Regions from separate parts of the Salinivibrio sp. MA440 genome, predicted to be linked through region 4. Evidence: predicted binding sites of a transcription regulator. Region 4 holds the regulator's gene; each other region holds the start of a gene.
The links. Region 4 encodes MetJ, which represses methionine synthesis genes. Its sites were predicted from a motif close to TTAGACNTNTANANGTCTAA; they were not measured.
Positions count from the first base shown of each region.

Region 1: BZG80_RS12510 (MetQ/NlpA family ABC transporter substrate-binding protein) is a predicted target of MetJ. The motif match lies at 2,957-2,976, and genes of this name have one in related genera.
Region 2: metN (methionine ABC transporter ATP-binding protein MetN) is a predicted target of MetJ. The motif match lies at 2,253-2,272, and genes of this name have one in related genera.
Region 3: metH (methionine synthase) is a predicted target of MetJ. The motif match lies at 3,683-3,702, and genes of this name have one in related genera.

Region 1 covers NZ_MUFI01000042.1:19,069-25,234, reverse strand. The annotation lists gene sstT (serine/threonine transporter SstT) at 1-575, opposite strand, end outside; gene BZG80_RS12525 (ChrR family anti-sigma-E factor) at 882-1,586, opposite strand; gene BZG80_RS12520 (sigma-70 family RNA polymerase sigma factor) at 1,583-2,152, opposite strand; gene BZG80_RS12515 (LON peptidase substrate-binding domain-containing protein) at 2,279-2,848, opposite strand; gene BZG80_RS12510 (MetQ/NlpA family ABC transporter substrate-binding protein) at 3,003-3,800, shown strand; gene BZG80_RS12505 (multidrug effflux MFS transporter) at 3,966-5,171, shown strand; gene bioA (adenosylmethionine--8-amino-7-oxononanoate transaminase) at 5,575-6,166, opposite strand, start outside.
Region 2 covers NZ_MUFI01000037.1:11,491-17,656, forward strand. The annotation lists gene metQ (methionine ABC transporter substrate-binding lipoprotein MetQ) at 1-369, opposite strand, end outside; gene BZG80_RS11690 (methionine ABC transporter permease) at 424-1,110, opposite strand; gene metN (methionine ABC transporter ATP-binding protein MetN) at 1,100-2,134, opposite strand; gene BZG80_RS11700 (LysE family translocator) at 2,398-3,036, shown strand; gene BZG80_RS11705 (amidohydrolase) at 3,037-4,167, opposite strand; gene pta (phosphate acetyltransferase) at 4,294-6,166, opposite strand, start outside.
Region 3 covers NZ_MUFI01000055.1:1,011-7,176, reverse strand. The annotation lists gene metH (methionine synthase) at 1-3,625, opposite strand, end outside; gene BZG80_RS14035 (cation:proton antiporter) at 3,808-5,100, shown strand; gene metA (homoserine O-acetyltransferase MetA) at 5,141-6,088, opposite strand.
Region 4 covers NZ_MUFI01000012.1:57,396-63,561, reverse strand. The annotation lists gene BZG80_RS05850 (bifunctional aspartate kinase/homoserine dehydrogenase II) at 1-1,150, opposite strand, end outside; gene metB (cystathionine gamma-synthase) at 1,226-2,386, opposite strand; gene metJ (met regulon transcriptional regulator MetJ) at 2,573-2,890, shown strand; gene BZG80_RS05835 (malic enzyme-like NAD(P)-binding protein) at 2,974-4,218, opposite strand; gene rpmE (50S ribosomal protein L31) at 4,474-4,689, opposite strand; gene priA (primosomal protein N') at 4,910-6,166, shown strand, end outside.

The DNA of each region.
Region 1 (6,166 bases), on a different contig from region 4:
CCCAAAGGCGCAAACCGGATCACAAAGCGGACGATCATCGATACCCCCTCGGATACATCCGAGAAGACACGTTTGGTTTCGTTCGACGCATGATGAAGAGCAATACCTAAGCCAATCGCCCAAGCCAAAATACCAATATAGTTACCACTCATCAACGCGTTAACAGGGTTGTCAACGATATTGAAAAGTAGCGTACTTAATACCTGGCTAATACCCTCTGGCGGCGTAATGCTAGCATCCGTCGCAGCAAACTCGAGGGTAGTCGGGAACAAAAAACTCATGGTCACCGCGGTCAATGAAGCCGCAAGGGTGCCGATAAGATAAAGCCCAATAATGGGGCGCATGTTGGCCCGTTGGCCTTGTTTCTGGTTAGCAATGGACGCTGCCACTAAAACGAAAACCAAAATGGGTGCGACGGCCTTCAATGCGCTGACAAAAAGTTGTCCGAGCAATCCGGCTGTGCCAGCAAGCTCGGGGGATAGATAGGCTAAAACACCACCGGCAAGAATACCGATGAGTATTTGAAGTACCAGCGAGTTACCTCGACTGACACTGGCGAGTTGTGTTTGACTCATGTGACTCTCACTTCACTGTGTTTATTATCAATGGCTGTTAATGAATCGTTAGAAGTGACGAATTAAACCAGTTAAATTCACCCTATGTAAAGGGAAAATTGTTACTTTGAACTAGTTAGGTAGGACTGAAGTGGCGAGTTATGATTAATGAGAGGTTTATTTAGTGTAATTATTCTGTTATCACTGCAGAATAAATGGTGATAATTCTAGGTCTAGCCGAGCAAATACGTGGATTTAGGCGGCCATCTAGCATAAAAAAAGGCGACCATAGCGGTCGCCGAAGGATAACAACTAGCACAGAAATTTTTAGTAAATCGCATGTCCCACGGTATTGAGCAACTTACTCACGCCTTTTGTGAAGTAGAGAGGGGCATCTGCAATGGTATAGCAAAGGCAACCTTCTTTTGTGTATGGCGTATGATGGTGACGGCTATCGAGTAAAATAAAGTCACCTGGCACATACTGACCACTTTCATCTTCAAAGGTACCGTCCAACAAAAGGGTTAACTCATAGCCCTTGTGAGTGTGCGCAGGCACTGAACCGCCTTCATCGATATGAAGAAAACTGGCTCGCGTTGCCCCTTCGTCGAGATTAAGTCGCGCACGTTGAACTTTACCAAAGGATGCCCAATTTGAATCGCCGAATCGTTGCAGCGCCCGGGGTAAGGCATATGTTTTTTCACCGACAGTAATTTGTGTTGCGCGCGCTTCAGGTTGTTCCGCGCCAGATTGCGTCAGCGCATCGGCATCGTTGGCAGCCGCTTGTTCAAAAATGGCGGATAGCATTTCATCTTCAGCATTGTGATCCCACTCATTTACCATCAACGCTTCGTCGCCGACTGTTTCTTGATCAAACGCCACTGATGCAAGCTTTTCTTCTGCAGTGGCCACGTAAGCTTGGCACTCCTGGCAAAGTTCAACATGAGCAGACAACGCAATCGCCATCGAAGTCGGCAATTTGCCAGCAGCAAAAGCATCCAGTAAATCGGTCGATGGGTGATACTTAATCATTGTTTTACCTCCAGGTGATTGCGAAGCTTTTCTAGACCTAAACGCAATCGGGACTTGACGGTGCCCAATGGCACATTTAATTGTTCTGACAACTCTTGATGAGTCAATTGCTTGAGATAAACCCCTCTAACCACCTGCTGCTGGACCGCGGGTAACTCGTCAATAAAACTGAGAAGCTCTTGGTCCATCATGTACTGAGCACCGGAATCTGTTTCGTTGTCCTGTTGCCCTGACTCGAGAATGGGCCAGATATCATCGCTAAAATTGTCTTCGCGATTCGATTGCACCTTGCGGAGCATATCGAAGCTTAAGTTACGCATGATAGTGAATACCCATGTCGTCGCCGCGCCTTTGTCAGAATTATACAAGTGGGCTTTGCGCCATACCACTAGCATGGTTTCTTGTACTAATTCCATTGCTTGGCCGTCAGCTCTTAAATGTTTTGAACCATAAGCGCGTATCTTAGGGCCAAAAAATCGGAACAAACGTTCGAACGCTATGCGGTCGCGGTCTTCTGCAACTTTTGCTAATAATTCAGACAACTCTTCCTTCGTCACGTCAGTCATGTTGGCACGCGTGTCCCGTCTGGAAATGGTGGTCTCAGTATACATGGTTTGTGGCGCAGTCATAGTTGAGTCCTATCTGTCGTAGCCGTCCATCTCGCTTCCAATACGAGGCTTAAAACAATTGGATCACTCGACTTCTTGCTCGAGCAGCTGACTGATAAATTGCTTCGCCTCTTCTGCCGATTCTTGCGCGATAAACCATTGTTTTTGCGCGTTAGAAAGCGGCAAAATTTCTAACCAGCGTTGGCAACTCCAGGTTAAGTCTTCGAAATACGGCGCCTCATACTGCTCAGCATGATCCGGGTGGGCAGCGAAGACATTTTTAAGTCCTGCGGCAATACGCATTTTTTCTTCATTTTCTTCTTGGTCAATAAACTCGTCATGTGGCCAGTCATTCAGTGCCTGTATCTCGCCTACCCAGAGCTTGTCGGCTTCTTGCTCTGTCGATTGAATTTTTACCCGTTGACGACCTGCAATGGTAATGCCTAATAAACCATCGGGTAGTGTTTCAAAATCGACAATGTCCACCAGTGTGCCATATCGATATAAACGTTTACCTTGCATCATCGCCAGCACGAATCCCTGTTGATTCGCCGAGCATTCACGGACCAAGCGCAAATAGCGAGGTTCAAAAATGCGCAGCTTAGCTCTGCCCCCGGGTAGTAAGAACAAGGGTAGAGGAAACAGCTTCGTCATATCTACGCCTCCTTATTGATTCAACATGCCTGCCACTACGCGACTAGGGTTGGATACGATCAAGACAGAGACTGCATTACCACAATCAGGTTGACATCATTATAAGCTGTGGCATTCTGGACGTCTAAACATCTATTTTTCTAAGGGAATCAGAATGACGTTAAAGCGACCAGGATTTTGGATTGCGTCAGTGTTACTGGCGTTGGTTATCAGCGGCTGTTCAGATCAGCCAGAAACGATAAAGATTGGTGCGACTGTCGGTCCCCATGCGCAAGTCGTAGAAGCGGTTGCGAAACAGGCTAAAACCGAAGGAATTCATGTCGAAGTGGTGGAATTTTCGGATTACATCTCTCCGAATGCCGGTCTGGCAGATGGCAGTCTTGATTTAAATAGTTACCAACATCAGCCGTTTCTCGATAACTTTAATCAAAACCATGATAGTGAATTGGTCTCGATTGGGCGTTCCATCCTTATGCGGATGGGGATTTACTCAGACAAAGTACAGCGCGTGGACGATTTACCCCAAGGCGCACAAATTGCGATCCCTAACGATCCGACCAACGCCGGGCGCGCCTTGCTATTACTGCAAGACGCAGGGCTGATCACCTTGGCCGATAACGTTGGCTTTCAAGCGACGCTACAAGATGTTACCGCTAACCCCAAGCAGCTCGATTTTGTCGAAGTAGAAGCGGCACAATTGCCTCGTAGCCTACAAGATGTCGATGCTGCTGCAATTACCATGAACTATGTGATGTCATCAGGGCTTAATCCAAGTGATCAAGGTATTTTCTTAGAATCGAAAGACGCACCGCTCGCGGTGATGGTCGTGGCAGCGCGGGCAGAGGATAAAGATAATCCGACCTATCAGCGTTTGTTGGCGCTATTTCAATCAGAGGCAACACGTGCGTTTCTACAAAAAACCTTTGATGGCACGATCGAACCGGCTTTCTAGTTTTTAAAACCGGCCAGCGATAGCTGGCCATTGATATACATTCTCAATCATTGTTTACCATTCAGGGAGTTATTGCGTTAACATGCCTCTCAGCTTGTGGTTTTAGCATTCGCTAGAGTCACAGTTTCCTCGCTCGCCTAACACACAGAACGCATAGGAATTGAGATGCAATCGGCTACTCGTCCATTTAATTGGTCGCCCGTATTGCTGGCATGCTTAACGGTCAGTATCGGGCAATTCAGCATGGGATTGGTTTTTCCATCATTACCTTGGATCGCTCGTGACTTCAATCTCAGCATGGACGATGTCCAACTGCTTATTTCCGCTTACCTGCTCGGGTTTGGCCCGTCACAATTTATCTATGGCCCCATTTCGGATGCACTCGGACGCCGTCGCGTGCTATTAGCCGGTGTCTTGCTTTCACTGGTTGGGTTAACCGTGATGGTGAGCTTTAGCGCCAGTTTTACCGGGTTGGTGATTGGCCGTTGTATTCAGGGGATGGGCACGGGGTGTTGTGCCGTCCTCTCGCGAGCCTTTACCCGTGACTCGTATTCGGGGGATCAGCTTCCTCAAGCCATGTCATACCTGATCATGGTCGCCTCATTTACGCCCATTGTGGCTCCTGTGATTGGTGGCTTTGTTAACCATAACTTAGGCTGGTTGGCGATCTTTATTTTATTGATGGTTTATACCAGCTTGGTGTGGTGCGTGCTCTTTTTCTTATTTAAAGAGAGTATGCATACGCGATCGCCATTACCTAAGATAAAAGTGATCCTTGGTCGTTATGGCGCACTGTTAAAAACGCCCTACTTTCTTTATTTCGCCAGTATCAGCTGGTTGAACTTCACCTTGGTGATCACCACGGTGTCACTGATGCCATTTTTGATGCAAGAGCGCATCGGTATGACATCGGATCAATATGCCTTGTGGGCGCTCATTCCTACTTGCGGGTTACTGCTGGGCAGCACGCTGGTGTCGCGCATTCGGCCGCGTTTGGGTACTAAGCGTATGCTGCTAATGGCACCGGTGATGCAGCTCATCTCAGCGATATGGCTATGGTTTACCCCCATGGATCCCTTGCTGCTGATGATAGGGCAGTTTTTTATGGTGTTTGGCAACGGGATTGCGCTGCCGTGCTCCCAGTCGCAGGTGATGCAGCCTTACTCTAACCAAGCCGGCACCGTCGCTGCGCTCTCCGGTGGTGGGCAGATGATCATTTCTGCGTTGATGAGTATGGCGCTATTGAGCTTGGGGGTTAGCGAAGCCTGGCACCTTGGTGTGGTGGTTGGCGTCTTTGCGCTGCTCTCCGTTCATAATATCTTCCGTGGCTTCGCAGCACCGAAAGTCAACGTCGCCAATGGCACCATCTGACGGAATACAGAATACAGAAAGAGCCGATGCAAGCGCGATCTGCTCTCTTCTGTACTCCGCAAGCGAAGCGCTCTGTATTCAAAAATCCTGAATATCGCGTAGGTCGGCATAAGCGCCAGCACGATGCCAATCATTATCACGATGTGTGCCGCGCGCCCGTTGCACGGCGCCATCGGACATCGGGGTTAAATTTGGCATCGAACGTGACTAGCACCCGTTGGCAACTTGCACATACCCAGCACTATGCCAAGAGCTTGTGTCACCGACGCCAATGGCACCATCGGCGTTAAAGTACGCGTAGGTCGGAAAAGCGCCAGTGCGATGTGACCCTCGTGACTCGATGTAAGTGGCGCGCCTCCGACATCGGGGTTAAATTTGGCACCGATCGTGACTGACGCCCTATCTACTCTCCAAAAAACTGCGTAATTGCGGTGATCATCCCTTGGGTGAGTTGGTGAAGTTGGTCGTCGCGGATGCAATAGGGTGGCATCACATACACCAGTTTACCGAACGGGCGAACCCAAATGCCTTGGGCGGTCATTAAGGGCTGGATATCAGCCAGATTTACCGGGTCGGTCAGCTCTATCACGCCAATTGCGCCAAGCACACGCACGTCCGCCACACATTCCAATGCGCGAGCAGGCGCCAAGCCAGTTTTCAGCTGCTGCTCGATATGCGCGACCGTTTGCGGCCAGTCACTTTCTAGCAAGGTATCAATGCTGGCGCAGGCCACGGCACAGGCGAGTGGATTACCCATAAAGGTAGGACCGTGCATAAAACAGCCTGCATCACCGCCACAGACAGTATCGGCCACATGGCGGGTGGTGAGCGTGGCGGCCAAGGTCATGTAGCCGCCGGTCAGTGCTTTACCGACGCAGAGTATATCTGGGCTGATCCCCGCATGGTCGCAGGCAAATAGTTTCCCTGTTCGGCCAAATCCGGTGGCAATTTCATCCACAATCAGCAGCACATCAAATTCGTCGCACAAGGCGCGC
Region 2 (6,166 bases), on a different contig from region 4:
TAGCTTGTAAGAATAGGCCGCAATCGGGTACACAAAGGTGTTGCCAGCAATCGCAAACTCGTAGCCGCGATCTTTGATTTGCGCATCTAAGTAAGGTTTGTGCTGAAAGGCATTCACATCAACCGATCCATCGTCGAGTGCCGCGTTGGGCGACACATAATCGGTAAAGGTGATCAGCTCAACGTCGAGGCCTAACTTCTTGGCTTCTTTTACTGCGTGCTCGGCCACTTGTGCTTCTTCGCCTGCCATCACGCCCACGGTGATGCTGTTGGCATCGCTAGCGGCTTGCTCTTTTTCTCCGCACCCGGTGAGTAGGAGTGTGGAGGCGAGGCCTAAGGTGGTTAAAAGTGTTTTAATGGTGGTCTTCATTGTCTGTCTCCCTTGATAAGATTGTCCGTCGTTTACGGTAAGTGTTGTGTTTTATTATCGGTGATCGGTTCGGCGTACCAAGTAATCGCCTAAAGATTGTATGGCTTGTACCAGCACGACTAGCATGACAACGGTGATCAGCATAACCGTGGTATCAAAGCGCTGGTAGCCGTAGCGGATACCGACATCGCCTAGGCCGCCACCGCCCACGGCTCCAGCCATAGCAGAGTAGCTGACAAGGGTGACCAAGGTAATGGTTGCGCCATTAATAATGCCAGGTAGCGCTTCGGGCACGAGTACTTTATAGATAATTTGCAATGGGGTAGCGCCCATGGCTTTGGCTGCTTCTTCTAGTCCCGGTGGCAGCTCTAAAAGCGCCGCTTCGACCAGACGTGCAACGAAAGGGATCGCGCCCACTGTCAGCGGGACAATTGCTGCCGCTGTTCCAATCGAGGTGCCGACGAGCAGGCGGGTAAAGGGAATAATCGCAACCAACAAGATAATAAAGGGGATCGAGCGACCAATATTCACCACCGCGCCGAGCGCTTGGTTAAACTTGGGTTGCGCTAGCAGCCCCCCTTTTTTGGTGACGTGTAGCATCACACCTAATGGGATCCCAATGGCAAAGCCTATCAGGCCGGAGGCAAAGACCATATACAGAGTTTGACCTGTGGCTTCGGCAAGCAAGTTAAGCAGGGCGTTGTTTTCGTTGACCCAATTTATAAGTTGATCAATCAACATAGCCAAGTACCTCCGTGTTGACATGGTGCTGGTTGAGATAGTGGATGGCGTCTTCGACCGCTTTTTTCGGGCCCATAATCTCTGCCAGTAGTAAGCCGAATTTGACGCCGCCAGCGTAGTCGATATCAGAGCTTAAAATGCTGATGTCGATATCAAACAGCCTTGATATTTGACTGATCAATGGATCATCCACGGTAGCGCCGGTAAATTCTAGGCGCACCAAGGGGTAGCTGCCGTCAAAGTAGGTTTCTTTTAAGCGTTGGGCATAGTCATAAGGCACCGATAAATCCAAGGTTGAGCGGATAAATTGTTTCGCTAAGTCGGATTTCGGATGGGCAAAAATGTCGCCCACTGGGCCAGATTCGACCAATTCACCGTCACCAATAATGGCAACGTCGTGACAAATGCGCTTCACCACGTCCATTTCGTGGGTGATCAATAAAATGGTCAGGTTGAGCTTTTCATTAATGGTTTGTAGCAGTGACAAAATCGATTGTGTCGTAGCAGGATCCAGTGCGCTAGTGGCTTCATCACACAATAATACGTCTGGGCTTGGCGCCAGTGCGCGGGCAATCGCGACACGTTGTTTTTGTCCGCCACTGAGGCTAGCCGGATAGACATGACGCTTATCGGCTAAACCAACTAAATCGAGTAACTCGGTGACTCGGGTTTCGATCGCGTCACTGCTCGCGCCGCTCAGTTCAAGCGGTAGAGCGATGTTGTCGAAGACCGATCGCGATGACAGTAGGTTAAAGTGTTGGAAAATCATCCCGATTTGACGGCGAGCTTGGGTCAGATCGCGATTGGATAACGCGGTGAGGTTAACGCCTCCTACCTTTACCGTGCCGCTGGTTGGGCGCTCGAGCAGGTTAACCATTCGGATCAGCGTACTTTTGCCGGCACCAGAGGCACCGATCACACCAAATACTTTTCCTTTCGGGATAAATAAGTTGATGTCGTTAAGGGCATGAATTCGGCGCTCCCCGAGTTCGAATACCTTGTTGAGTTTGGATATCTCAATCATCACATGTCCTTGGCGATAAATTTGATCACAGCCGACTGACTCAGCGGTCTATCCCGCGCTCTTGCTGTCGTTCTGGTTATTGATGCTATGAGTTAGGTAAAATGAAGTCAATGGATATTTTTACTTCTGGACGTCTAAATGGCAATAAGGCTAATCAGTTGGTTATAAATAAAACAGTCAACGAGATCTCAAGCGTGCTTGATCTCATCGACTAAAGCGTGTTCACTAATAGCCTTTCTAACCCTTTGTTCTGATTAAGTGATATGCCAACTGCCTTGATTGATACCACGATGTTGACGCTATTTATTCCCACCTTCTTTTTTGTGTCAATCACACCGGGAATGTGTATGACACTATCCATGACCCTGGGGATGACTATCGGAGTTAAGCGTAGCCTACATATGATGTGGGGCGAGCTCATTGGCGTCGGCCTTGTGGCGATTGCGTCAGTGGTAGGGGTGGCGGCCGTGATGCTGAACTATCCTAGCGTGTTTCAAGTGTTTAAGTATGTGGGGGGCGCGTATCTGGCGTATCTCGGCGTACAAATGTGGCGATCGCGTGGCAAAATGGCAATCCCAAAGGAAGAGACGTCGGCGCCGAATGATATCTCTGCGTTATCGTTGGCGGCACAAGGTTTTGTCACTGCGATAGCCAACCCGAAAGGCTGGGCCTTTATGATCTCACTGTTGCCGCCGTTTATTAACCCTGCGATCTCATTGCCCAGCCAGCTGAGCGTGCTGGTGTTGATCATTCTTTGCACGGAATTCAGTTGTTTAATGTTGTATGCCAGCGGTGGGCGCACCTTACGTCAGTTTTTGCAGCAAAAGGGTAATGTGCAATTGCTGAACCGAATCGCCGGCACCTTGATGATCGGCGTCGGCTTTTGGCTGGCGTTGGGGTAATTAACGGCCGTGATGGTGTGTAATCACTCTGCAAAATAGTGCTTTGGCGGTCGCTAAAATCGCATCCGGGAAGTCATAGTCAGGGTTGTGCAGCTGTGGGTGGTGCTCGCCGCTGCCAATGCCAAATAATGCGCCGGGCCAGCGGGCAAGAAATTCGGCGACATCTTCTGACCAACGCATGGGCTCCTTAAGCCAGTGAACCTCTAACCCCAGCGATTGCGCCGCGTTGACCACGACTTGGTTATGCGCTGTGCTGTTTTCGGCGGCAATAAACGGCTCGTGCCAACTTAGATCCACGGTTAATTTTGCTCGGTCGGCGATAGCGTTTACGTGATCGACTAACCGGGTTTGCATGGCATGAAACGTGGCGTTGTCGTCGCTGCGTAGGGTCGCCATTACGGTGGCCTCGCCGGGCGCAACGCCAAACGCGGGGTCGCCAAGTTGGGCGTGAACTAGCGTCACTAAGCTGAACGTGGAAGGATAAGCGTCAGGAAGCTGTGTGAGCATACGCATCACGTCACTCATGGCGTTTGCCGGACTGACCCCGCGCTCTGGGTAAGCGGCATGGGAGGTTTTGCCGTACAACCGAATCGCAACGCCGGTTGAGGCGCAGGCAAAGGTACTTGGGCGCACCACTATCTGATGTTGGGCAAAGCCTGGCAGATTATGAAAGGCATAGACATTGTCGATGTGGCGGGTTGCTAAAAGCGGATTGGCACACAGACGTGCCGCGCCTTCGCCGGTTTCTTCAGCCGGCTGAAAAGCGAGAATGACAGTCCCCTGTTTAGGGGGTGTTTGGCATAGCTGAGCAGCGACGGCAAGCAAGGCGGCAGCATGGCCATCGTGACCGCAGGCATGCATGATGCCATCGTGACAGGATGCATAATCAAGTTGGGTGTGTTCGTGAATGGGTAACGCATCAAAATCGGCGCGTAACAAGGTGGTTGGCCCTGGCTCGCGACCTGCAATGTCTACCACAATACCATGACCGCCCACGCCGGTATGGGGGGTGAGACCAAAGTCGCGTAGTTGGGCGGCAATGGTGCGCGCACTTTGCGCTTCGTGATTAGACAATTCAGGGTATTGGTGCAGGGCATGCCTAAACGCTAAGGGATCAAAATCAATCGCCATCATCGACTCCAAAACAAGGATGGAAAGGCTATGCTAGATCGCTTTGGGGCGTCACGTTGTGAAGTTAAACGCAAAAAAAAGCCAGCAACATGTGCTGGCTTTTGCTCTTTCTGGGCTGAGCGTGGGTTACGCTTGGCCGTTGTCTTCGGCTTGCTTAGCCTGAATCGCTGTCAGTGCCACGGTATAGACAATATCGTCAACCAAGGCGCCACGTGACAGATCGTTCACTGGCTTACGCATGCCTTGTAGCATTGGACCGATAGAGACCAACTCGGCAGAACGCTGTACTGCTTTGTACGTGGTGTTACCTGTGTTCAAGTCTGGGAAGACGAACACGGTGGCTTTACCGGCAACAGGCGAATCTGGCGCTTTTGATTTCGCGACATTTTCCATGATAGCGGCGTCGTACTGCAGTGGGCCATCGATGATCAGATCAGGACGCTTCTCTTGGGCAAGACGGGTGGCTTCGCGGACTTTATCCACGTCTGCCCCTTTGCCTGAGCTACCGGTCGAGTAAGAGATCATCGCTACGCGAGGTTCAATACCGAATGCCGCGGCAGAATCGGCAGATTGGATCGCGATTTCAGCCAGTTGTTCAGCATTTGGATCCGGGTTAATCGCACAGTCACCGTATACCAGCACTTGCTCAGGCAGCAGCATAAAGAATACTGATGAGACCAAAGAAGCGTTCGGTGCGGTTTTGATGATTTGCAGCGGTGGACGGATAGTGTTAGCGGTGGTGTGAACCGCGCCAGATACCAGGCCATCCACTTCGTTCGCTTCTAGCATCATGGTACCCAGTACCACGGTATCTTCGAGGTGTTCTTGGGCAATGACCTCGGTAATACCTTTGCTCTTACGCAGCTCGACCAAGCGTGCCACGTATTTATCGCGTGCTTTTACCGGGTCGATAATTTCTACGCCAGCGCCCAAGGTGACACCTTGCTGATCGGCAACGCGTTTGATTTCTTCTGGGTTACCCAAAAGCACACACTCGGCAATTTTACGCTCAGCACAGATAGCGGCGGCCTTGATGGTACGTGGCTCGTCACCTTCGGGTAGCACAATGCGCTTAGCGGCTCGACGTGCAAATTCGGTCAGCTGATAACGGAACGCGGGTGGACTGAGGCGACGTTCGCGGTTCGACCCTGAGCTGAGTGATTCAATCCAGTTGCCATCAATGTGGCCAGCAACGTGGTCGTTCACAAACTCAACACGGGCTTTATCGTCAGCCGGCACTTCAAGGCTAAAGCTTTGCAGATTGAGCGACGTCTGCCAGGTGTTACCTGCAGTGGTAAATACTGGAAGACCGGTTTCAAACGCGCGGTCACACAGGGCTTTTAACTGATCAGGGATGGCATAACCACCGGTCAGCAACAAGGCACCGATTTCTACGCCGTTCATCGCAGCCAGACACGCGGCGACGATCACGTCAGGGCGGTCAGCCGAAGTCACGAGCAAGGAGCCTGGGCGGAAGTGTTCAACCATATTAGGGATTGAACGCGCACAGAAGGTAATGCTCTTGATGCGACGTGAGTGAATTTCGCCTTCGTTGATAATGGTGGCGTTCAAGTGCTTGGCCATATCGCTAGCACGGGTCGCGATCAGGTCGATTTTCCATGGCACACAACCCAGTACACGGATTGGGCTGGAGTTGAAAATCTGCATCACTTCAACGTTAGTTGGACGTGCGCCGTCCGCTTCGTCAAAGATTTCTGACAGGTCAGGGCGCGTACGACCTGCATCATCAACAGGCGCGTTAAGCTTGTTGATGATCACACCTGAAATGTTGCCGTTTTTGCTGCCACCAAAGTTGGTGCAGGCAAACTCGATACGCTCTTTAAGCTGGGATGGGTTGTCAGTGCCTGGGGTGGTCACAAACACGATTTCTGCATCCAGTGTTTTGGCGATCTCGTAGTTGATCTGGTTCGCGAAGGGGTGGTTACGTGTGGTGACCAAGCCTTCGACGAGCGCAACTTCTGCGTTTTCAGTGGCACGA
Region 3 (6,166 bases), on a different contig from region 4:
CGTCTTTGCTGCTCCACTCTTTGCGCGCCGCATAACTGTCACGTTGATCATCTTGAATCTTAGCCACCGCAAAATAGCGTGATTCAGGATGTGAGAAGTACCACCCCGACACAGATGCGCCTGGCCACATGGCATAGCTTTCGGTGAGTGTCATGCCCGTATGCGCTTCTACCGAGAGCAACTGCCAAATTTTTCCTTTCTCGCTGTGCTCAGGGCAGGCAGCATAACCCGGAGCCGGCCGGATCCCTTGGTATTGCTCCCGGATCAAGGCGTCGTTATCGAGCGTCTCATTGGGCGCATAGCCCCACAATGAGATCCGAATTTGCTGGTGCAGGTATTCTGCAAAGGCTTCTGCTAATCGATCGGCGACCGCTTGGATCATGATCGCGTTGTAATCATCCCCTACAACTTTATAACTTTCCGCCAAGGCATACTCGCCAATGCCGCCTGTCACCGCAAACGCACCAATCCAATCAGGCTGACCACTGGTTTTCGGCGCGATAAAGTCCGACAAGCAATAATTGGCGCCGCGTGGCTTTTTGGTTTGCTGACGTAAATGGTTCAGTACCGTGCCCACCGTTTGCCGTGATGTGTCAGTATACACCTCGATATCGTCCTCTAGGCTGTTGGCAGGAAAGACACCACACACCCCTTTTGCGGCGATCAATCCTTCGTGCTCAAACCGGTCGAGCCAAGCATTAGCATCTTCATACAAACGGCGTGCTTCTTCACCCACCAGCTCGTGGTCTAAAATCGCTGGGAATTTGCCGCTCAGGGACCAGGTCATAAAGAAAGGGGTCCAATCGATATACTGACGTAATGTCGCTATCGAGACATCATCGTAAACATGGACGCCCGGCCTCGCCGGCTGGGGCGGCGTGTAATGGGCCCAATCGGTTTGCCATTTGTTTGCCCTTGCCGCGTCCAGGGTGACAGGCGGAGTGCGGGGTGTCTTGCGTTGGTGCTGCTCTCGTACTGACACATACTCTTTTTGTAAGCGCGCGACAAAGTCCGGATATTGAGCCGGCGATAATAGCGATGCACAAACGCCAACGGCACGTGACGCATTCGACACATACACCACAGGAGCCTGGTAATGCTGCTCTATTTTCACCGCGGTATGCGCTTTGGATGTGGTCGCCCCCCCAATCAATAGCGGAATATCAAACCCTTGCCTTTCCATTTCTTTGGCGACATTCACCATTTCATCCAACGACGGCGTGATAAGGCCTGACAAACCAATAATGTCGACTTGCTCCTCGCGCGCCACTGACAGGATTTTATCGGTCGGCACCATCACACCGAGATCAATAATCTCGAAGTTATTGCATTGCAGCACCACGCCGACAATGTTTTTGCCAATGTCATGCACGTCGCCTTTTACCGTGGCAAGTAAGATCTTGCCATTGGTCTGCCCTTGTTGCTTTTCAGCGTTGATGTAAGGTTCAAGATAGGCCACGGCTTGTTTCATCACCCGCGCCGACTTCACCACTTGCGGCAGGAACATCTTACCTTCACCAAATAAGTCTCCCACCACATTCATGCCCGCCATTAGTGGGCCTTCTATCACTTCCAACGGTTTACTCGCCGCCGCTCGAGCTAGCTCAGTATCTTCAACAATAAATTCGGTAATGCCTTTGACCAGTGCATGTTCAAGCCGTTTATCCACTGGCCAACTGCGCCACTCCGCGGTTTCTGCCACTTCGTTTTCACCGCGGTCGCGGTAGCTGTCCGCCAACGCCAGTAAACGTTCCGTGGCGCCATCGTCTTTGTTAAGCACCACATCTTCCACCGCCACACGCAGCGATTCAGGCAAATCATCATAAATGGCTAACTGGCCAGCATTGACGATGCCCATGTCCATACCGTTTTTAATGCAATGGTAGAGAAACACCGCATGGATCGCCTCACGCACTGGGTTGTTTCCGCGAAACGAAAAAGACACGTTAGACACGCCACCTGAAATCATGGCATGCGGCAGGGTTTGTTTGATATCTGCGACCGCGTTGATGAAGTCGACCGCGTAGTTATTATGCTCATCAATGCCGGTGGCCACCGCGAAGATATTAGGATCAAAGATAATGTCTTCCGGTGGAAAGCCGACTTGGTCAACTAGCAGGTGATACGCGCGCGTGCAAATCTCGACTTTACGTTCACGTGTATCAGCCTGGCCTTGCTCATCAAACGCCATCACAATCACAGCGGCACCGTATCGACGGACTAAGTAGGCTTGTTGAATAAACGCGGCTTCCCCCTCTTTAAGAGAAATTGAGTTCACAATCCCTTTACCTTGGATACACTTCAGTCCGGCTTCAATGATCTCCCACTTTGAGGAGTCAATCATCACAGGTACCCGAGCAATATCGGGCTCAGCCGCACACAGATTGAGAAAACGTACCATGGCTTGCTGTGCATCCAACATGCCCTCATCCATATTGATATCGATGATTTGCGCCCCGTTTTCCACTTGCTGTAACGCCACCTCAAGCGCTTCGTCGTATTGTTCTTCGACGATTAAACGCTTAAAACGCGCCGACCCAGTGACGTTGGTGCGCTCCCCCACGTTCACGAACAGGCTTTCAGCATTAATAGTCAGCGGTTCTAGCCCTGATAGTCGACATGCCACAGACTGAGAGGGGCGCGCACGGGGGGCATGTTTCGCCACCACTTCGCTGATCGCTTGAATATGCTCGGGCGTGGTACCACAGCACCCACCCACCAAGTTAATAAAGCCAGAAGCGGCCCATTCGTCGATATGTTTTGCCATGTCTTCAGGCGAGAGATCGTATTCGCCAAACGCATTGGGTAAACCGGCATTGGGATGAACCGAAACAAATCCTTCGCAGATCTCACTGAGCTCTTTGACGTACTGACGCAATTCGGCTGGCCCCAGCGCACAGTTCAAACCAAAAGAAAGCGGTTCGACGTGGCGTAAAGAGTGATAAAACGCCGCGGTGGTTTGCCCAGAGAGCGTACGACCAGACGCATCGGTGATGGTGCCAGAGATCATAATGGGTAAGCGCGCACCTCGGGCATCAAAGACTTTTTCAACAGCAAAGGCACAGGCTTTCGCGTTCAAGGTATCAAAGATGGTTTCCAACATGATGAGATCAACACCACCATCCATCAACGCCGCAGTGGACTCCGCATACCCCTCAACCAATTGATCAAAGGTGACATTACGAAAGCCAGGATCGTTCACATCTGGAGAGATAGAGCAAGTGCGATTCGTGGGTCCGAGAACTCCAGCAACAAAGCGTGGTTTTTCTGGGGTTTTCGCCGTCCAGTGGTCAGCCACGTCGCGAGCAAGACGCGCAGCAGCTAAATTTATCTCCGCACTGATGGCCTGCATGTCGTAATCGGCCATGGCTATCTGGGTCGCGTTGAACGTATTGGTTTCTATGATGTCCGCGCCCGCGGCCAGATAGTCGCTGTGTAACGCTGCTATTTTTTCAGGCTGCGTCAGTACCAAAAGGTCATTGTTACCTTTCACATCACAATGCCAGTCTTTAAAGCGTGCGCCGCGGTAATCGGCTTCGCCGAGTCCTAAGCCTTGGATCATGGTGCCCATACCGCCATCGATCACCAAAATACACTTAGAGAGACGCTGTGTTAATCGATCCATTCTTACCCCGTGATATCACCATCCTGATTGCGATAGTTTTATCCTACCACAGCCATTTTGGAAATCTAGACGTCTATAAATATCGATTAATTTTGATCTATTTCAATTCAGCTGTTCGTTTTGAGCGCAATTTCTATTAATATTTTGTAACTCTTTCATTCCTCGTCGTACTAGGAAGCTGCATGTCTACCTACGCAATCCTCAGTTTCATGGCTGCTGCTGCCATCTTTATCGCCTTTATTAATAGTAAAATCAGCCGAGTACAAACGACTATCGCGATCACTGCAAGCTCTCTACTCCTTTCTCTTTTGATCGTGATCGCCGGTCAATACCAAGCCATTCCGTTAAAGGCGATGGCAGAGCAAATATTGACCGATATCCACTTTGATGCCTTTTTACTCAAAGGCGTACTCGGTTTCCTTTTATTTGCGGGCGGTATTGGTGTCAAGCTTCCCCATTTCTCTGATCAAAAATGGGAAATCACCACCCTCGTCCTCGGCGGCCTGTTGGTCTCTGTCTCGCTGGTTGGTGCGGGTATTTGGGGCGTCTTCCAACTGATCGGCATTCCTTTTGATTTTATCTATTGTTTATTGTTTGGGGCGCTGATTTCTCCAACCGATCCTATCGCGGTGTTGGCCATTGTTAAGCGGCTACAGGCACCTAGGCGGATCACCACCCAAATCGAGGGAGAGTCACTGTTTAACGACGGGGTCGGGATTGTTATTTTCGTGACGCTTTTTACCTTGGCGTTTGGCGACAGCGAGCCGACACTCGGTGGTACGATCGCATTGTTCTTACAAGAAGCTATCGGTGGGATTTTATACGGTCTGATATTGGGTTACCTGTTTCACCGTTTGATCTGCGCGACCAATGACCATTCCATGGAACTGCTACTGACATTGGCTATTCCTAGCGCGGGGTATGTGCTCGCCGATATGTTGCATGTTTCCGGGCCACTGGCGATGGTAGTATCTGGCATTATGATCGGTAACTGGACTCGCTTTATTGGCTTCTCCAAAGAGAGTGAGGATCATCTTGACCATTTTTGGGAATTGGTCGATGAGTTTTTGAATAGTTTACTGTTCTTGTTGATCGGGGTCAGCCTATTACAGATTAGCTTCCATAAGGAAGACTGGATCATTATGGCCGCAGTTGTACCCGTTGTGCTGTTCGCCCGTTATCTCAGTGTGAAAGCCTGCTATTTCGGCTTCAATCGATTTCGTCAATACAACCCTTGGGCCGTTCGTATTTTGAGTTGGGGAGGCCTAAGAGGTGGCTTAGCCCTTGCCATGGCCATGGCAGTGCCGGCTGGTGTGATGGTCGTCCCTGAGAAGAATATCGACGTCCGTGAACTGATTTTAATCATGACTTATGCGGTGGTGGTTTTCTCTATTCTCGTACAAGGATCGACCATGACAGGAATGGTTGATAAAGCCAATGCCGCTCAAGAGAAAATCGATAATCCCCGTGTATAAACACTCTTTCTCAACAAGGCGCCAATTAGGCGCCTTGTTGCTATTCGTCGAGCGTAAAGTTAGATTGTGAAAATTCAGCCAGATTAAACGGCGTCAGCTGATAGACACAATAGTTCAACCAATTGGCAAAGAGTAAGTGCCCATGACTCCGCCAACTCACATAGGGGGGTTGAGACGGATCATCATCAGGATAATAGTTAATCGGGACGACAGGCTCCATCCCTTCTTCAAGATCGCGATGGTATTCATGATGCAGCGTATGTGAGTCATATTCGGGGTGACCTGTCACAAACACATTACGTTTATCCTTGGTCGCCGCCAAGTAAGTGCCCGCTTGTGCTGAGGTGGCGAGAATATCGAGATCCGTGTGTTCGTCCAGAAAGCTTGGCGAAAAGTCAGCGTACCGCGAGTGAGGGGCGAGAAAGCTATCATCAAACCCCCGCAATAAAGGATGCGTAGCCAGTGCTTCATTTACCTGGTGCTGATAGACGCCAGATAACTTCTCTTTGCGCGTTTTTTTGGGTAAATCGTAAAGAAGCTTTAAACCCGCTTGAGCCGCCCAGCAAACGTAAAGGGTAGACGTAACATGCTGATGCGCCCAATTCATCACATCTTGCAAATGCTCCCAGTAAATCACATCTTCAAACTGCACCAAGCCCAATGGTGCCCCGGTGACGATAAGACCATCAAAGTTGCGTTCACGCACGGCTTCAAACTGGCGATAGAAGGTGTCTAAGTGTTCCGTTGGCGTGTTTTTACTGGGTCGGTTATCAATACGTAAAAGCTCGACATCAACCTGTAAAGGGCTATTAGAGAGCAAGCGCATAAATTGCGTCTCGGTCTCAATTTTTTTGGGCATTAAGTTGAGTAACAACACCTTCAATGGGCGAATGTTTTGGCTCACCGCACGCGTCTGCGACATAACGAAAATGTTTTCTCGACGCAAAATATTGGTGGCGGGGAGCTGATCCGGGATTTTTATCGGCATCACTGCCTCCTGAAGATTTAAGATGTTTAGACGTCCAGATATCTAATAACATACCCCAGTGACCCATGAAGCTCAAGC
Region 4 (6,166 bases):
ATGGCCCGGCATCCTGGATCTGGGCCATGACCGAGGCCACGACCTCCGCCGTAAAGGCCAGCAAGATACGATACTGATCATCTTGATAATCCGTCGCCAGTGGTTGCACTTTCAGCTGAGAGAGGATGCGGCTCAACTCTTGTTTAATTGCCTGAAAATCTTGCCCGCGGGCGACATCAAACTGCAATAGGCACACATCATCCAAAGATGTAATGATTTTTGCCCCGCGTCCGGTAGCCAGTACACGCTCTATATGGGTCGAGCCACTATCGGGGGCCTGGGTACAACGTAAGGTCAGATCGGTCGCACTTTGCGCCACTGGCTGTAAAGTACGGCTATGAAGCACGGGCGCCGCCAAGCGTGCCAATTCGCCTGCTTCATCCAATCGGATTAAGGGTAACAAGCAAGCATTCTCGACGTGGCGTGGATCCGCACTGTATACACCGGCAACATCACTCCATATAGTCACGCGGCGGACCCCCGCTAACGCACCGAGTACCGTGGCCGAATAATCTGACCCATTACGCCCCAAAAGCACGGTTTCCCCAGCTTGATTTTGCGCCATAAATCCCGTAATCACGACGTGAGATTGCGTGTGCTGAGAAAGTTGCTGCCGTAATAGTGGCCATGATGCGCCGCGATCGACCTCGGGTTGAGCCGCACGTTCCGCGCGTAAACAGTGGCGCGAGTCCAACATCACCGCCTGACGACACTGCTGATTAAGCAGCGCGGCTAATAAACGCGCCGACCAAACCTCTCCGAACCCTTGCACATCGGCTTGTACGCTGTCGCTCAGCGCTGTCTCCCCGAGCGACGCGATCGTCGCGATGTCAGCAGATAAGGCATCAACCAACTGTTGTTTGTGATCACCGTTGATCAGATTTTCAATCAAGTCTTGCTGAAAGGCACGGACGCCTTGCAAGGTCTCATGCGCCAACCGGCCATCTTTGCCCAGTTGAGCGAGCCAAGCAATGAGCTGATTGGTCGTTTTCCCCGCCGCAGAGACCACAATTAAGTCGTGCGCCTTTGCATGCCCCGTCAGCACATCGACCACACGGCGATAACAATCTGGGCTCGCTAAACTGCTGCCACCAAATTTATGCAATTGGCGTTGTGATTCGGGGGCGGTGTCCATCGGTTGCGCGTGCATGGCGAGGTCTCTCTTGGTCTCAATAAATATCAATAAAGCGGCGTGCTATGACAGCAACACCTATAGCAATCGGTTTTACTGGTTAGCTAAATGGGCGAAGGCATGCGCCAAATCGGCCACTAAGTCTTCTGCGTCTTCTAGTCCAATAGAAAAACGCAGCAACGTTGGGGTAATGCCAGCCTCGGCTTGCGCGTCATCACTCATCGCACGATGGGTCATTGATCCTGGATGCGTGACCAGACTTTCTACCCCGCCCAGCGACTCGGCAAGCGCAAATAAGGATAAGCCTTCAATAAAACGTGCGATCCCAGCGGAGTCCGTGTCCAGCTCGAGGCTGAGCATACTACCAAATCCAAACTGCTGACGGGCGGCAATGTCATGGCCTGGATGTGTCGCCAAACCGGGATAATAGAGTTGCCGCACCGCAGGGACTGTTTGCAAATAGGCTAATACCGCTTGCGTATTTTGTTGATGTTGTTTAACCCGAGCGCCCAAAGTACGCAACCCTCGCAATGTCATATAACTGTCAAAGGCGTTGCCTGTTGCGCCCAAGCAGTTGCCCCACCACGCTAATGTTGCAGCCAATTCAGGCGTCTTCGCCACTACAGCGCCACCGACAATATCAGAGTGACCATTAATAAATTTAGTAGTGGAATGCACGATGATGTCCGCACCCAGTGAAAACGGCTGTTGGAGTGCTGGCGATAAAAAGGTGTTATCGACCACCACCCATGCCCCCACTTGGTGGGCCTGTTGGCAGATTTTAGCAATATCGACCACACGCAATAGCGGATTAGAGGGTGTTTCAACTAACACCAGTTTCGGCTGTTTTACCAGCGCAGCGGTTAACGCCTGGTGATCAGATTGATCGACAAAACTGACCTGCCAAATCCCTTGCTTGGCGCGTGACTCTAACAAGCGATAGGTACCACCATAACAGTCGTGCGGTGCAACAATATGATCCCCTGCATCCAGTAAAGACAACACCAAGTTAATGGCTGCCATCCCACAGTTGGTCACCACGGCACCGGCTCCGCCCTCCAGTTCCGTTAACGCTTGCTCTAACTGAGCTCGAGTTGGATTGCCCCCACGGGCATAATCATAAGTGGGAACGTCGCCAAAAGCAGGAAAACGATAGTTGGTTGATAAATACAAAGGCGGCACAACCGCATGATGTTGCGTGTCAGTGCCAATTCCTGTTCGAACGGCAATGGTGTCGGTTTTTTTACCTGTCATGGTTCATCCTTGCTCTTGTTGCGCTGGCACGGTTTACGTGATCCAGTCGTCATCATACTACTTTACCTCTGCGCTTTTGGGACGTCAACACTTCTAGACGTCTAAACACCTTTGCATGTGGCGGTTAATATAGCTAAAATCTCCGCAGCATCATTCTGGGTATTCCATAATCAAGATAGGTGAGACATGGCGCAGTGGAACGGCGATTACATTAATCCGTATGCCGAACATGGTAAAAAGAAAGAGCAGGTAAAGAAGATCACCGTCTCTATCCCACTTAAAGTATTAAAAATTCTTACTGATGAGCGCACTCGCCGTCAGGTTCATAACCTGCGTCATGCGACCAACAGTGAGCTATTGTGTGAGGCATTTTTACATGCCTATACCGGGCAGCCTCTGCCAACCGATGACGACATCCGTAAGGATAAACCCGATAGCATTCCTGCCGAGGCACGTCGGATCATGGAAGAGTTGGGTATTGAGTTTGACGACAGTGAATACTAAACAAAAAAACCGCCATCGGCGGTTTTTTTATGGTAAGACACTGTTTTCTAATTACAACATGTTTTCTTTACAGCATGTTTTCTTTACAACATATAGTTGTCTGGCATCTCAATACGGGCTACGCCGGTTTCGACGGCCGCAAGCGCCACGGCACGTGCTACCTTGGGCAGTAAACGGGCATCCATCGGCTTGGGAATGATGTAATCCGGGCCAAAACTGAGTGAAGACAAGCCCGCGGCATCTAAGACCGATTGTGGTACAGGCTCTTTCGCCAAACCACGAATCGCTTCAACGGCGGCCAACTTCATCGCATCATTAATCTCACTGGCACGCACATCTAATGCTCCCCGGAAAATAAACGGGAAACACAAGACGTTATTCACCTGATTCGGGTAATCCGAACGCCCCGTTCCAATGATCAGATCATCCCGGACTTGGTGCGCAACCTCTGGGTTAATTTCAGGATCTGGGTTTGAGCAGGCAAACACGACAGGCTTATCCGCCATCAGTTTTAATGCCTCAGGCGAGAGCAAATCCGGGCCTGATACGCCAACAAAGAGATCCGCACCTTCAATCACATCTTCGAGGGTACGCTTATCCGTGTTATTGGCAAACAGCTGCTTATACTTGTTAATGTCTTCACGACGGGTGTGAATCACCCCTTTGCGATCCAGCATGTAAATCTTTTCGCGCTGGGCGCCACATTTAATCAATAGCTCCATACAGGCCACCGCAGCGGCACCCGCACCGAGACACACGATGGTGGCTTCACCAATATCTTTGCCTTGCAACTCGAGCGCGTTAAGCATCCCCGCAGCAGTGACAATCGCGGTACCATGTTGATCATCATGGAAGACAGGCACTTCACAGCGTTCAATCAGCTGCTTTTCGATCTCAAAACAATCTGGGGCTTTGATATCTTCAAGGTTGATACCGCCAAAGGTGTCAGCAATATTGGCTACGGTATCAACAAACTCATCGATGGTGCGGTGTTTAACTTCAATGTCGATCGAGTCCAAGCCGGCAAAACGCTTGAACAATAACGCTTTGCCTTCCATGACAGGCTTTGACGCCATCGGCCCTAAATTCCCTAACCCCAAAATCGCGGTGCCGTTTGAGATCACCGCAACCATATTGCCTTTACCGGTATAGCGATATACGGCATCCGCATCTTGGGCTATTTCACGCACAGGTTCAGCAACGCCTGGGCTGTAGGCGAGAGCAAGATCCGCCGCTGAATCAGCAGGCTTACTGAGTTCGACAGAGATTTTTCCGGGTGTAGGGTATGCATGATAATCCAGCGCTTGCTGGCGTTTATCGTCCGACATGTCGTTTTCCTAGTTATTATCGTGAAGGGGTAACCAATACCGGCAGGGAAGGATGACCGATATTAGCCAGACACTCTACAAACCACACAGGAAAGGTTTGTATAAGGGTAAAGATGGTAACGCAGCGGGGAAACGTCCACCAGTACTAACGCCGTATTCGCGATGATGCTCGGACCTGTTGTCCGAATACTAGGACGATGCGATCAAAAAAAGGGACGCTGATGCGTCCCTTCTCTATATTCGGTCAATAGCTGCTTATTTTTTGCTGCTAAGGGCACCGAAACGTTTCTTAAAGCGATCAACACGGCCACCAGCATCAAGGATACGCTGCTTACCGGTGTAGAATGGGTGACATTTGTCACACACGTCTAGGTTGATGTTTTTACCTAGGGTTGTGCTGAACGCAAATTCGTTACCGCAAGAGCATTTTGCTGTGACGGCTTTGTACTCTGGATGGATACCAGCTTTCATAGGGATAACCTCATTTTAAAGGCCGTGTCGCTCTCCCGATCCTAAGCCGGGCACCACACGTCGTTAACAAATATTTTCTAAGGCGCGCAATTCTAATCAAGCCCCCTCGGTTTCGCAACTTTTTTGTGCAATCACCACGCCGCGTCACCGTACAACAAGGCTTTGCCAACCGAAGGCGAACCGTTACACTGAGCCCCCTTCTGGTCAATAAGATGTTGTGATGGAACAGTTTGCTCAGGTGGCCCTACCGGTCCCGTTAGCGAAAACTTTTGATTACCGAATCGGTGAGAATCAACACCCCATCATCGGTGGGCGGGTAAAAGTGCCCTTTGGCCGCCAGCACAAGGTTGGCATTGTCACCGGCTTATCCGCAACCGCCAGTGTGGACGCGAGCCAACTCAAGGTGCTCGATGCCGTATTGGATACCCAACCGGTTTGGACGCCCGGCGTCTATCATTTACTCCACTGGGCAAGCCGCTTTTATCATCATCCGCTAGGGGATGCGATGGGCGCTGTGATGCCAACCCTGCTTCGAAAAGGACGCCCTGCGGCATTACAACAGCAAAAATGGTGGCAAATTACCGAGTCAGGACAAAACCAACCCCTCTCGGGCCTGAGCCGTGCCCCTAAACAAGCTCGGGTGTTGCAGTTGCTCACACACGGCCCTGCCACCCATGCCGACTTGATCGAACAAGACATCGGCGCACCGGTGCTAAAAACCGTGGCCGAAAAAGGTTGGATAGCCCCCTACACACCACCGCTAAACGCTCAAGCCTGGCAACCGCATTTTGCCGTCACCGAAGACAAACCGGCACTCAACCATGAACAGGCGATGGCGGTTGCCACCATCAATGCCAATGACGGCTTTGCTTGTGCTTTACTCGAGGGGATCACCGGTTCAGGGAAGACAGAGGTCTACCTAAACGTGCTCGAACCTGTGCTTGCTCGCGGTGAACAAGCCTTAATTTTGGTACCAGAAATCGGCCTCACCCCACAAACCATTCGCCGGTTTGAGCGCCGCTTTCATGTCCCGGTAACCGTGATGCATTCAGGCTTAAATGATAACGATCGACTAAAAGCCTGGTTAGCCGCGCGCGAGAATCAAGCAGCAATCGTCATTGGTACACGGTCTGCCCTGTTCACGCCGATGGCTAATTTAGGCATCATCATTATTGACGAAGAGCATGACCCCTCGTATAAACAGCAAGATAGCTTTCGTTATCATGCCCGAGACTTAGCGGTTATGCGTGGTCATGAAGAAAAAGTGCCGGTGATACTCGGTTCTGCCACCCCTTCTTTGGAAAGCTTGCATAACGCAAAAACCGGTAAATATCAGTACCTCAAGCTGACTCAGCGTCCAGGTAATGCGGTGACCGCACGTCAGGGAATACTCGATATTAAGGGCCATTACCTCGACGCTGGATTATCCGCGCCGTTGATCGCCGAAATGCGCCAGCACCTACAACAAGGCAATCAG